Regions from separate parts of the Lysinibacillus sp. BS3 genome, predicted to be linked through region 1. Evidence: riboswitches for the same ligand, from Rfam matches in the RefSeq annotation. Region 1 holds a riboswitch; the other holds the start of a gene.
What was found. Region 1 has a riboswitch for cobalamin ahead of AAJG31_RS15485 (hypothetical protein). Riboswitches for the same ligand answer to the same signal wherever they lie in the genome.

Region 1 (5,449 bases):
TACAGCATTATCTGATAAAGCACTGAGCATAAAAGTATCGGCTAGTCCCATCAACATAAATAGAAAAACTTCTAAGAAGATTGGCCATGTTAAATGGAATAGACTTAACTTATTTGTCTCTTTAATTGTGTCTGCCAATACTTTCACTTCTCCTATTTTTTCTTAAAAATCTATTGTATCTTATCACAAATATTCAGACTGTAAAGAGATTTATAGGAAGACAGCGCTTCCACATAAAAAATCCCTTTCACATCGTGTGAAAGGGCTCATTTTTAAATTAAGCAATAAGATTGTAATTGCTCTCGTTTTTCAATTGTTAGGCCAAATTCCTGCTCTAAAAACCCAGTCTTAGAACCATAGCGACGATCCATCGCATCCAATGCTGCTTGTAAATAGTCTTCACGGGCGGACATTAATGCATAAAATTGCTGTAGTTCTTGCTCATTATACTGATGCTGAATAGCCTGAGCCATTCGTTCTACCATTGGACGTAAATGTATATTAGTATCTAAATAATCCTCCATGATAGTCTCCTCAGGTACATCTAAAGCTAGTAAAATAAGTGCTCCTCCAATACCCGTTCGGTCCTTACCAACTGCGCAATGATGTACAAGACCTAGATTATTAGGATTTTGAATCGTTTGCATTAACTCTTTAAATGAAAGATTGTTAAAAGGCATTTGTGCATAAAAATCCCGAAACATCTCAGGGCTTACCACTTTATAGAAATCTCTACCACCAGCATTGGTTGGCATTTCAAAACCATGATTACCCTTCGCTGGGATTTGTATATATTGAGCATGCGAGAACACTGGGTTAGGATTATGATACGCCTCATTGTTATCGCGATAATCAAAAATGGTTTTAATCCCTAACGTTTCAAATAGCTCTTTATCCGCCAGTGTCATTTTTCCAAGGGCAGCTGAGCGGTAAAATAAACCGTTCTTTACCCTACGCCCATCTTTTGTTTTATATCCACCCATGTCTCGGAAATTATAGACTGCTTCAAATGGAATTACCTTTGTCTCTAATTGCTCCAATCACTACACCTCCTAAGATTATCAAGCATACTTACTTTTATTTTAAAGAACAAACTACATTAATTCCAATTTTCACGCTAGGTAATAATTTAAACCACATAAAAAATGCTAGCTGAATGGCTGACAGCTAGCATGGAAACATTTCTTATTTAAATAACTCTGGGTACACAGCCTTCGCTACTAATTCTACAGCTTCACCAATACGCGGACCAGGTCGATTAGAGATATCTGTATCAATGGACAATACCGCTTTGTTTTGAATAGCTTTCACAGTATTCCAACCATCTCGTCCAAGAATTTCTCCTATTGGATCTTCTGTATAGTTTACTGTTGTTAAAATAACATCTGGATTTTTCGCAATAACATCTTCCTCATTCACTTTTGCCCAGCTATTCAAGTCAGAAAAAACATTATTAACATTAGCTGCATCTAATATTTCTTGCTGGAAAGTGCTAGAGCCTGCTGTATATATGTCTGGCTTAGGGCTAACCTCTAAATAAACATTTTTCGGCGTTTTTACATCCTTCACCTTCGTTTGTACTTCAGCAATTTTCGCTTTAATCTCTTCGTTTAATTTATTTCCTTTATCAGGAACATCCATCACAGCAGCAATTTGTTCGATATCTCCATAAACATCGTCGAAAGTAGTCGCAGATTGAATAACAAACACTTTAATTCCTGCGTCCTCAAGCGGCTTTAGGGCATCCTTATCACCTATTGTATAAGCAATGACAACATCTGGCTTTAACGCTATAATTCTTTCACTGTTAAAGTTCATAGTATCAGAGACACGTTCAATTTTTTGTGCTTCCTCTGGGTAAGTATCGTACTCAGTTGCTCCTACAATTTTATCGCCAACACCTAAAGCAAACAAAATTTCAGTATTACTTGGTTGTAAAGATACAACTGTTTTTGGTACTTCTTTAAACTCTATTTCCACTCCACGGTCATCTGTCACTTTATAGCTTGTTTTCTCTGCTTGTTGTGTATCTTGCGAAGCATCTTTATTTTTTGTATCTTCAGCAGTGCCACAGCCTGCTAATACCAGTGCAAGTAAGAGCACTGATAGCCATTGGAAATTAAATACTTTTTTCATTGTTATTCTCCTTTTTCTTTTTCATTGGGTAGGATTTACTAATAAACGGTATTTCCGCTATTCCAGCTTGCTGATTCATAAAAACAGCCATGACAAAACATACATTAGCTAATAAACCAAGGTAATCGAAAAGAATAGCTGGAACCTCTCGTTCTTCTGATACTTTGTGTAAAGTACGATATGATTTTTTTGCCTCACTGCGACAAAGATGTAAGGCTGCAGCAGCCTCTGTTCCTTGAGGTAAAACAAAACTTTGAATCTCTTCCTTCACATGGCGAACGTAAAAATCATAACGTTCACTTAACCAAGATAAATCCTCTTCAGTTACTGCTAATTTCCCACGTACTGAGCCATTCACATGATAAGCCATAGGTAACATAAGCAATAAATCCTCAGCAACAACTTGAACATCCTCTTTTTTTACCGCAGCTAATGCAACTCCTAGATGTGTTGTCAGACTATCTGTTCGAATTTCAAAATCGACCGTTGAAGCTTTCTCACGCATAAATGGATAACAAGAATAACGGGCATCTTTTTTCACTTGCTTCCCCCCTATTTTCTATAATGAAAAATTCTTATTTGAAAGGCATAAAAAAGTCGCTCCTTTTTGCAAAGGAACGACAAAAATAACATAATGAGCCATCAAACTGGACAAAGCCTATGTATTTGCCGTATATCCTCCTAGCTTCCGAGAAGTTTTTATACGTTCAAATAAAGGTCGGTCTCCTGGCTTGTACAGTTCGTCACATGAAACGAATGTGTTATAAAGGACCTTCCCATCTTCTTTGAGACAGTGGTAAATCTTTATAATGGCTGCACTTACAGTTGCGGAAACAGCTCCGGTTTTTCACCGGATTCCCGATTATGCTAATTAGCACCTTTATTCTGCAAGAATATTTCATTTGTAAAGCAGTTTATCATATATGCTTCAGAAAAAATAGCTGTACACAGTTTTAAAATATAGCATTATTTCTACTTGAAGAGAAAACCCTAACAAATTTTTACATTATTAAGAAATTTACTATAATAGTGTTTCAATTGCTTTTTCAATATCGAGCTGTGAATCTGTTGGTTCAAAGCGTGCGACGGTCTTACCATTAGCATCTACTAGAAATTTTGTAAAGTTCCAGCGAATATTACGACCATCTAAAAAGCTTGGGGCAAGTTGAACAATTGCTTCTGCCAACATTTTCTCCTGCATACTTGCCTTCCCAAACTCTCGGTAATCCACTTCATGCTTTAAATAATTAAAGAGTGGATGGGTAGCCTCTCCATTTACCTGTACAAGCTCAAAAATCGGGAATGTGACCCCATAGTTTACCTTGCATAGATGCTTAGTTTCCTCCCCATCTTCAGGATTTTGATGGCCAAATTGATCACAAGGGAATCCAAGAACTACAAAATTCTCTTTTCCATATCTATCATACATTTTCTGTAAGTCTTCAAATTGATATGTAAATCGGCATTGGTTTGCCGTGTTAACAATTAACATTGTTTTTCCACGATATGTTTCCATCGATAAAATTTCGCCATTAGGCTTCCGAACTAGATAATTATAAATGCTCATGCATAATCCCCTTTTTTCATTCATTATAGTTGACTATTCTATCGTTCATCAAAGAATTTGCACAAAAAAACACCACCTCGCTACTTTGAACGGATGGCTGACTTATACTTCTTTTTATATTTAGCATCTTGTTCTTCATTAATTAAACGATGGGCAATATCTAATAATTTCGAGTCATTTGTTTGATCATATAACTTTTTAAATGACATTATAATATCCTGACGAATAAGAGATGGCTGTTTTTCATCTATACATGTTTGAAATCTTTTAGCTAGATACGATACAACCAAATCTCTTTGTACTGGACCCGCCTGTCCAATTTTCCAAATTGCTTGTAATGCATGCCTTGCCGTAGCAGATTGTTCATCGTAAGTCACAGCCCAAATCTTTAAAAAATCCTCCAAGACCCTTTCTTCTGGATCACTTTTTGCAGCTAAAGCGCATAAAATTTGTGCAGCACGTGCACGAGAATAACCATTATTGTATGTAAGAGCTTTTATTAGCTGTTCCCAAACTGCATATGTCCAATCTACGGGTTCTTGCATAATTTTTATTAATTCCTCGTAAGATTCATATTGAATATCGCGATCATGCTCTGTTAGATTACTAAAAAGTTGCAAAATCTCTTTTTCCATAATTCATCCCTACCTTTATTGTTTCAGAACGTAATAAAATTTGATTTATGGTACACTTAACTTAATTTTTTTCGCAAAGAAGGTGAGTTTATGAATAAATTTAATGCTAGGAAATTGATTTTTCGGTTGATTGTGATAATATCACTACTTCTAGCTGCCTATTTTGTTATCCCAGTGTCCATGCCTTTAATACTTGCTGGGATTAGTGCATTTTTCTTAGAACCAATTGTCATGTTCTTTAAACGGAAATGGAAAATGTCACGGAAAATAGCAGTTGCTTTTATTTACATAGTGAGTGTTATTGTTATATCTATTATTTGTTATCTTTCTATTACACAAATAATGACACAAATAATTTTACTATCTAAGCAAGCTCCCTATTATATTTCCAAGCTATCAGATATGTGGCTTCATATGCAAGAAAATATTTCTAAATACACAGAAGACTTTCCACCTGAAGTAAGTGCTTCGCTTCAAAAAACCACTATGGATTTCATAAAGAAAGTCGAAGAATCCTTTTTAAGCTTCTTTAATTATAGCAAAGTTTCTGCCTTCTTTTCAGAGATACCCAGCCTATTTATCAGTCTTCTCGTTTATATGATTGCGCTATTCCTATTTATGCTTGATTTGCCTAAGTTAAAGCAAATCACTTATAAATATTTAAAGCCCAATACAGCAAAGAAGATAAAAATTATTTTAAATCGCTTAAAAGATGCAACATTTGGCTATATGAAGGCTCACTTATTTGTAAGCTTTATTATTGGAGGCGTCACACTCATTGGACTGCTATTAATCCAACCGAAATATGCAGTAACAATGACGATTATTATCTGGTTAATAGATATTGTACCATTCCTAGGCTCTATCATTATTCTAGCGCCATGGGGACTTTACCACCTGTTGATGGGAAACACCTCTATAGCTGTAAAATTATTCATCTTAGCTGCTATTTTACTTATTATTCGTCGAGTAGTCGAGCCTAAATTAATGGGAGACCATATCGGTTTATCCACTTTACCAACATTAATTTCCATGTTCATAGGTCTACAGTTATTTGGTATTATCGGTTTACTTGTCGGCCCATTCGTTATTATTTTCTTTATTGCCTTGA
Region 2 (5,449 bases), 1.9 Mb from region 1:
TTACAGGCTGTTTTTCAAAATAGTTATCATTCATTTAATCCAAAACAGACGATTTTCGAAATACTCGAAGAACCGTTTTTGAATTTCGAGCATTTTAGCAAAGCAGAGCGACAACAGAAAGTAAGGGAATTACTAGACTGTGTAGAGTTAGAGTGGGCAATGGCTCAAAACTATTCCTCACAGCTAAGTGGGGGACAGCAGCAACGAGTCAACATTGCTAGAGCTCTTGCATTAAAGCCGAAACTGATTGTTTTAGATGAGGCCATTAGTAGTCTTGATATGATTTTGCAAAAGACGATTATAGAGCTACTGCAAAGACTTCAAAAAGAGCTACAGCTTGCTTATCTATTCATTTCACATGATTTACAGGCCACACGTTTTATGTCAGATCGCATCCTTGTGATGCAGCATGGTCAGCTAGTGGAGGAGATAGGCAAGGATGGGACATATCAGCACCCCGCTTCACAAGCGTTATACAATGCAATTTTGCCATCACACCCGCGGGAAAGAAAAAAGAAGGATAGACCCAATTAAACAGAAACGCCATTTTGAGAAATTAAAAATGGCGTTTTCTTAATTTTTAAAGCAATATAGAAACAAAAATAAATAAAATTAATCAAGATATTAATTTTATTTATTTTTTAATTAAAATTATTAATTTTATTATTTACATCTTTAATTTCTTTATTATATAATCAGCTTAACTTAAAGGAAGGAGTTCACTATGGCTTATCAAGTAATCACAAATTGTCCTGTCTGCAGTAAAACATTAAAAATTACGAAGTTACAGTGTTCTCATTGTCACACGACCATTGAAAATGAGTTTGAATTGTCGAAGCTAGCATCCTTATCACAGGATCAGCTTCATTTTGTGGAAGTATTTTTAACCTGCCGAGGAAATATTAAAGAGGTTGAAAAGGAACTGGGGGTTTCGTATCCAACAGTTCGAGGCAAGCTAAATGATATTATTTCATCCCTTGGCTATGCTCAAAAGAAGAAAAATGAAGTAGATGAGAAAAAAATTGTAAGCATGCTTGAAAATGGCGAAATCACAACAGATGAAGCCATAAAGCTCTTAAAAGACGAATAGGGAGGAACGACCATGAAAGAGGAAATTACAAAAGTGTTAACGATGATTCAAGAGGGCAAAATTGATGCGGATAAAGGATCAGAGCTGATTCAAGTGCTACAACAGAAAGAAGAATCAGAGAATAAATTTGTGGAAAAAACAAAGTATTTAGATAAAACGTTAAAGGTCCGTGTTGTATCCACCGAAAATGATAATGTCACGGTAAATTTACCAATTAAACTTGTCAAAGCCGTATTGATGGCAGGACACAGCATCGCTGCAAGTATTCCGCAATCTGAAAAATACGTAAAAGATATCGACATCAATCTTCTTCTTGAAGCAATTGAAAATGAACTAGATGGACAAATTGTAGATATAAAATCAGCAAACGGAGATTCCGTTGCAGTCTTCATTGAGTAGAGGCGACGAATGATGCATGTAAAAGTGAAAGCAAAAGACGTTCGCTTTACCGTCCCTGTTCCCTATACTGTGCTAACCATTGTCCTCTCCATTTTAACTTCTAAATGGATTCAGCAACAAGCCAATAAGTGGACAAAGGCATACTTCGATAAAAAGAAAATAGACTTTACCTTTCCCCTCATCGACAAAGAAATGTTAAAGCCGATTATCAAGGAACTACAAAATTATAAAGGACTTGTGCTAGTCGATGTCAAAGCTCAGGACGGGACTGAGGTTAAGGTTAGACTATAATCCCAATGATAGAATGGTAAGAGCATGTTATGATAAAAGCATGCTCTTTATTAATGTAATGAGCATCATTTGAAATGGGTAAGAGATGATCATTATTTCAGGACTTACGATAGAGACAACTATTTTTCAATGGTACATAAAATAGAAGATTTCTTTAAACTCAAATTAGAATTCTAGATCCATTTTAATAGAAAATCACGTACATCGTTAAAAATAGATTTTTGATTTGGGTATAAGTGATTAGTGGTAATCTATTTGGAACTACATAATTAAAAATACTGAATAATCCAAAAATAAAGAAGTTTAGAATCTAGATTTACTTTTCATTTGAAGGATGGTAAACTTAAAACTATTGAACAACAACAATATATTGTGTTCGTTTTACTAAGGTACTACTATATGTAGTTTAAAAGGGAAGTTCGGTACAATTCCGACGCTGTCCCCGCAACTGTTAAGCTGACGATGATAGCATCCACTGTGCATGCGCATGGGAAGGAAATCAGAGAATGAAGCAAAGCCAGGAGACCTGCCTTTATAAAACAAATTAATCATTTCTTCGGGGATTAAGAGATGGGAACGTCGGTATTTTTAGTATGTTAACGTTTCCATTTTAGCTATCTCTCTTAAAGAGATAGCCTTTTTATTTTATGAAAAGAGGGATTTCTATGAAACTTTATACGAAAACAATTTGTCCAAAATGCCTGTGGGTAAAATCTGAATTACAACGTGCAGGACTTGAAGCAGAAATTGTTAACATTGATCACGATGAACAAGCTAAGCAAACCATTATAGATGCAGGTTTTTTAAGTGTGCCTGTTTTAGAAATGAATGAAACCTTTATAGGAGATGTTCAGGAAATTGTTTCTCAAATTGAGTTGATTACCCTATGATCGTTTATGCAAGTCGTACAGGCAATGTCCGAAATGTTGTATCCAAATTAAAGGCAGAAGCTATCGAGCTCTCTGAAGAATTGCGACTGAATAAGCCGTATCTTTTAATTACCTACACAGATGGTTTAGGTGACATTCCAGCGAAGGTGCAACGCTTTTTAGAAAAAAACAGAGATTTTTGTAAAGGAGTAGTTGCCAGTGGCAATAGTAACTTTGGCCATCATGTATTTGGCGCTGCTGGTGAGAAAATTGCTACTACCTATCATGTACCCTTAGTAAGGAAATTAGATTTACGAGGCAATCAAACAGATTATGAAGCAATACAAACGTTTTATGAAACGAGGGTAATGAGATGAAAACCTATTTAAAGCTTAATAATGACGTACTGAATCGTTATAGTACAACTGGATTACTTGAGTTAGAAAAAGATCGTGAAGCTACGCGCCGCTACTTTTTAGAGTATGTCAACGTACGTTTGCGTTATTTTATAGATATTGAGGAAAAAATCCGCTATTTAGTTGATGAGGGCTACTATGAGAAAGCATTTATCGACATGTACGAAATGGAATTTATTAAGAAGTTGTATAAAAAAGCCTATGATTATAATTTCCGTTTCCCATCCTTTATGAGCGCCAGCAAGTTTTATGATAGCTATGCTATGAAAAGTCGTGACGGCGAAGAGATTTTAGAAAAATATGAGGATCGTATTGTTATTATTGCTTTGTATTTAGCTCAAGGCAACACAGCTTTAGCAGAACGTTCTGTCGAAGCGATGATGGAAGCCTATCAACCTGCCACACCAACTGCATTGAATAGTGGCAAGAAAGCACGTGGTGAATTAGTAAGCTGCTTTAAATTATCAATGGATGACTCCATGAATAGTATTGCTGAAAATATTGGCTATTGTTTAGAGCTATCACGCCTTGGTGGTGGAGTTGGGGTCAACTTAACAGATTTACGTCCATTAGGTGATCCAATTAAAGAGATATTAAATCGTGCAAGTGGTGTCATCCCAGTAGCGAAACTGTTAGAAAATTCTTTCAGTTATTCTAATCAGTTAGGGCAACGAAATGGCTCAGGTGTTGTCTATCTAAATATTTTCCATGCAGACATAGAAAATTTCATTTCATCAAAAAAACCAAATGCTGATGATAAAATTCGCCTCGCTACCCTTTCAACAGGGATTATTATACCTAGTATTTTCTTCGAACTGATGAAACGTGATAAGGATATCGTTTTGTTTAGCCCATATGATATTTTTAAAGAATATGGCAAACGTATGTCTGAAATTTCCATTTCAGACATGTACTACGAGCTACTTGATAACCCTAAAATTCGTAAAATTAAACGTTTAAATGCACGTAAGCTTTACACAGAGGTGAAAAAAGCACAATTTGAATCAGGCTATCCGTTTGAAATCTTTGATGATAATGTCAATAAGGTACATCCTTTAAAAAATATTGGACGTGTCAAAATGTCCAATTTATGTACAGAAATCTTACAAGTACAAGAGACAAGTATCATTACGGACCAGGATCAACCAAATGACTATGGATTAGATGTATCGTGTAACTTAGGTTCCATCGATATCCATGCAGCAAGTAAAGTCAATGATTTCGGCGCATTAGTCGATACAGCCATGCACCTATTAACGAATGTATCGCAAATGACGCACATTAAGAATGTACCGTCTGTTGCAAAAGCCAATCAATTAATGCATTCAGTAGGGCTTGGCTGTATGAACCTCCATGGGCATCTCGTGACAGAAGGCATCCTGTACGGCTCAAAAGATTCCATTGATTTCATGGATCACTTTATGGAAGCGATGAACTATTATTCTCTGAAATCTTCGATGGAAATGGCGAAAGAAAAAGCTGCAACCTTCTACCGATTTGAGGACAGTGATTATGCATCAGGTAGCTATTTTGACCAATATATCAATAAAACTGAAGAAGAACTATCGCCTGCTGTGTTGAAGGCGCTTGGCAATATTCCAATCATCACAAACAAGATGTGGGAAACGTTAAAGCAGGATGTAATGCAGTACGGTCTATTCCATTCCTATCGTTTGGCTATTGCCCCAACTGGTAGTATTTCATATATTCGTAGCTGTACGGCTTCAATCGCACCATGTACAGAGCGCGTAGAGGTTCGTGATTACGCCGATAGTAGAACCATTTATCCAATGCCTCATTTAACAAATGACAATAGTCATTTATATGTGGAGGCGTATGATGTGAATCCTTATGATTTAATTGATTTATATGCAGCTTCTCAAAAGCACGTTGACCAAGGTATTTCCATGACGCTTTATGTAAAGGACAATTGGACAACCGAACAATTGGCTAAAGTATACATTTATGCGTGGATAAAGGGCATTAAGTCTGTTTACTATGTTCGTCAACGATTACAAAGCTTAGAGGAGTGTGTAGCATGTCAAATATAATTTATGAGGCAGTCAATTGGAATAAGGCAACAAGTGAGCTTGCCCAAATATTTTGGGACCAGCAATGGAAGCAAATTTGGTTTCCAGAAGAAATTGCGGTCAGTAAAGATATTAAACAATGGAAAAGCTTTGAGCATCAGGACACATATAAAAAAGTATTTGCAGGATTAACCTTACTGGATACTGTACAAACAAATATCGGGATGAATCGTGTTGCTGCTTATACAGACGATTTACAGGAAAAGGCTGTCCTAACCGTTTTTGATGCATTCGAGGCGATACATGCCAAGTCCTATTCTTATATTTTCACAACGCTTTGTACAAACGAAGAAA

Region 2: another riboswitch for cobalamin. It lies ahead of AAJG31_RS01825 (glutaredoxin); the one in region 1 lies ahead of AAJG31_RS15485 (hypothetical protein).

What each region holds. Positions count from the first base shown of each region.
Region 1 is NZ_CP154860.1:3,133,790-3,139,238, reverse strand. It holds gene AAJG31_RS15500 (MATE family efflux transporter) at 1-138, opposite strand, end outside; gene AAJG31_RS15495 (tyrosine-protein phosphatase) at 273-1,040, opposite strand; gene AAJG31_RS15490 (cobalamin-binding protein) at 1,186-2,136, opposite strand; gene AAJG31_RS15485 (hypothetical protein) at 2,120-2,677, opposite strand; cobalamin riboswitch at 2,835-3,033, opposite strand; gene AAJG31_RS15480 (glutathione peroxidase) at 3,158-3,703, opposite strand; gene AAJG31_RS15475 (hypothetical protein) at 3,784-4,338, opposite strand; gene ytvI (sporulation integral membrane protein YtvI) at 4,429-5,449, shown strand, end outside.
Region 2 is NZ_CP154860.1:344,396-349,844, reverse strand. It holds gene AAJG31_RS01845 (ATP-binding cassette domain-containing protein) at 1-534, shown strand, start outside; gene AAJG31_RS01840 (DUF2089 domain-containing protein) at 725-1,090, shown strand; gene AAJG31_RS01835 (hypothetical protein) at 1,103-1,489, shown strand; gene AAJG31_RS01830 (hypothetical protein) at 1,499-1,780, shown strand; cobalamin riboswitch at 2,151-2,329, shown strand; gene AAJG31_RS01825 (glutaredoxin) at 2,446-2,670, shown strand; gene nrdI (class Ib ribonucleoside-diphosphate reductase assembly flavoprotein NrdI) at 2,667-3,026, shown strand; gene nrdE (class 1b ribonucleoside-diphosphate reductase subunit alpha) at 3,023-5,116, shown strand; gene nrdF (class 1b ribonucleoside-diphosphate reductase subunit beta) at 5,104-5,449, shown strand, end outside.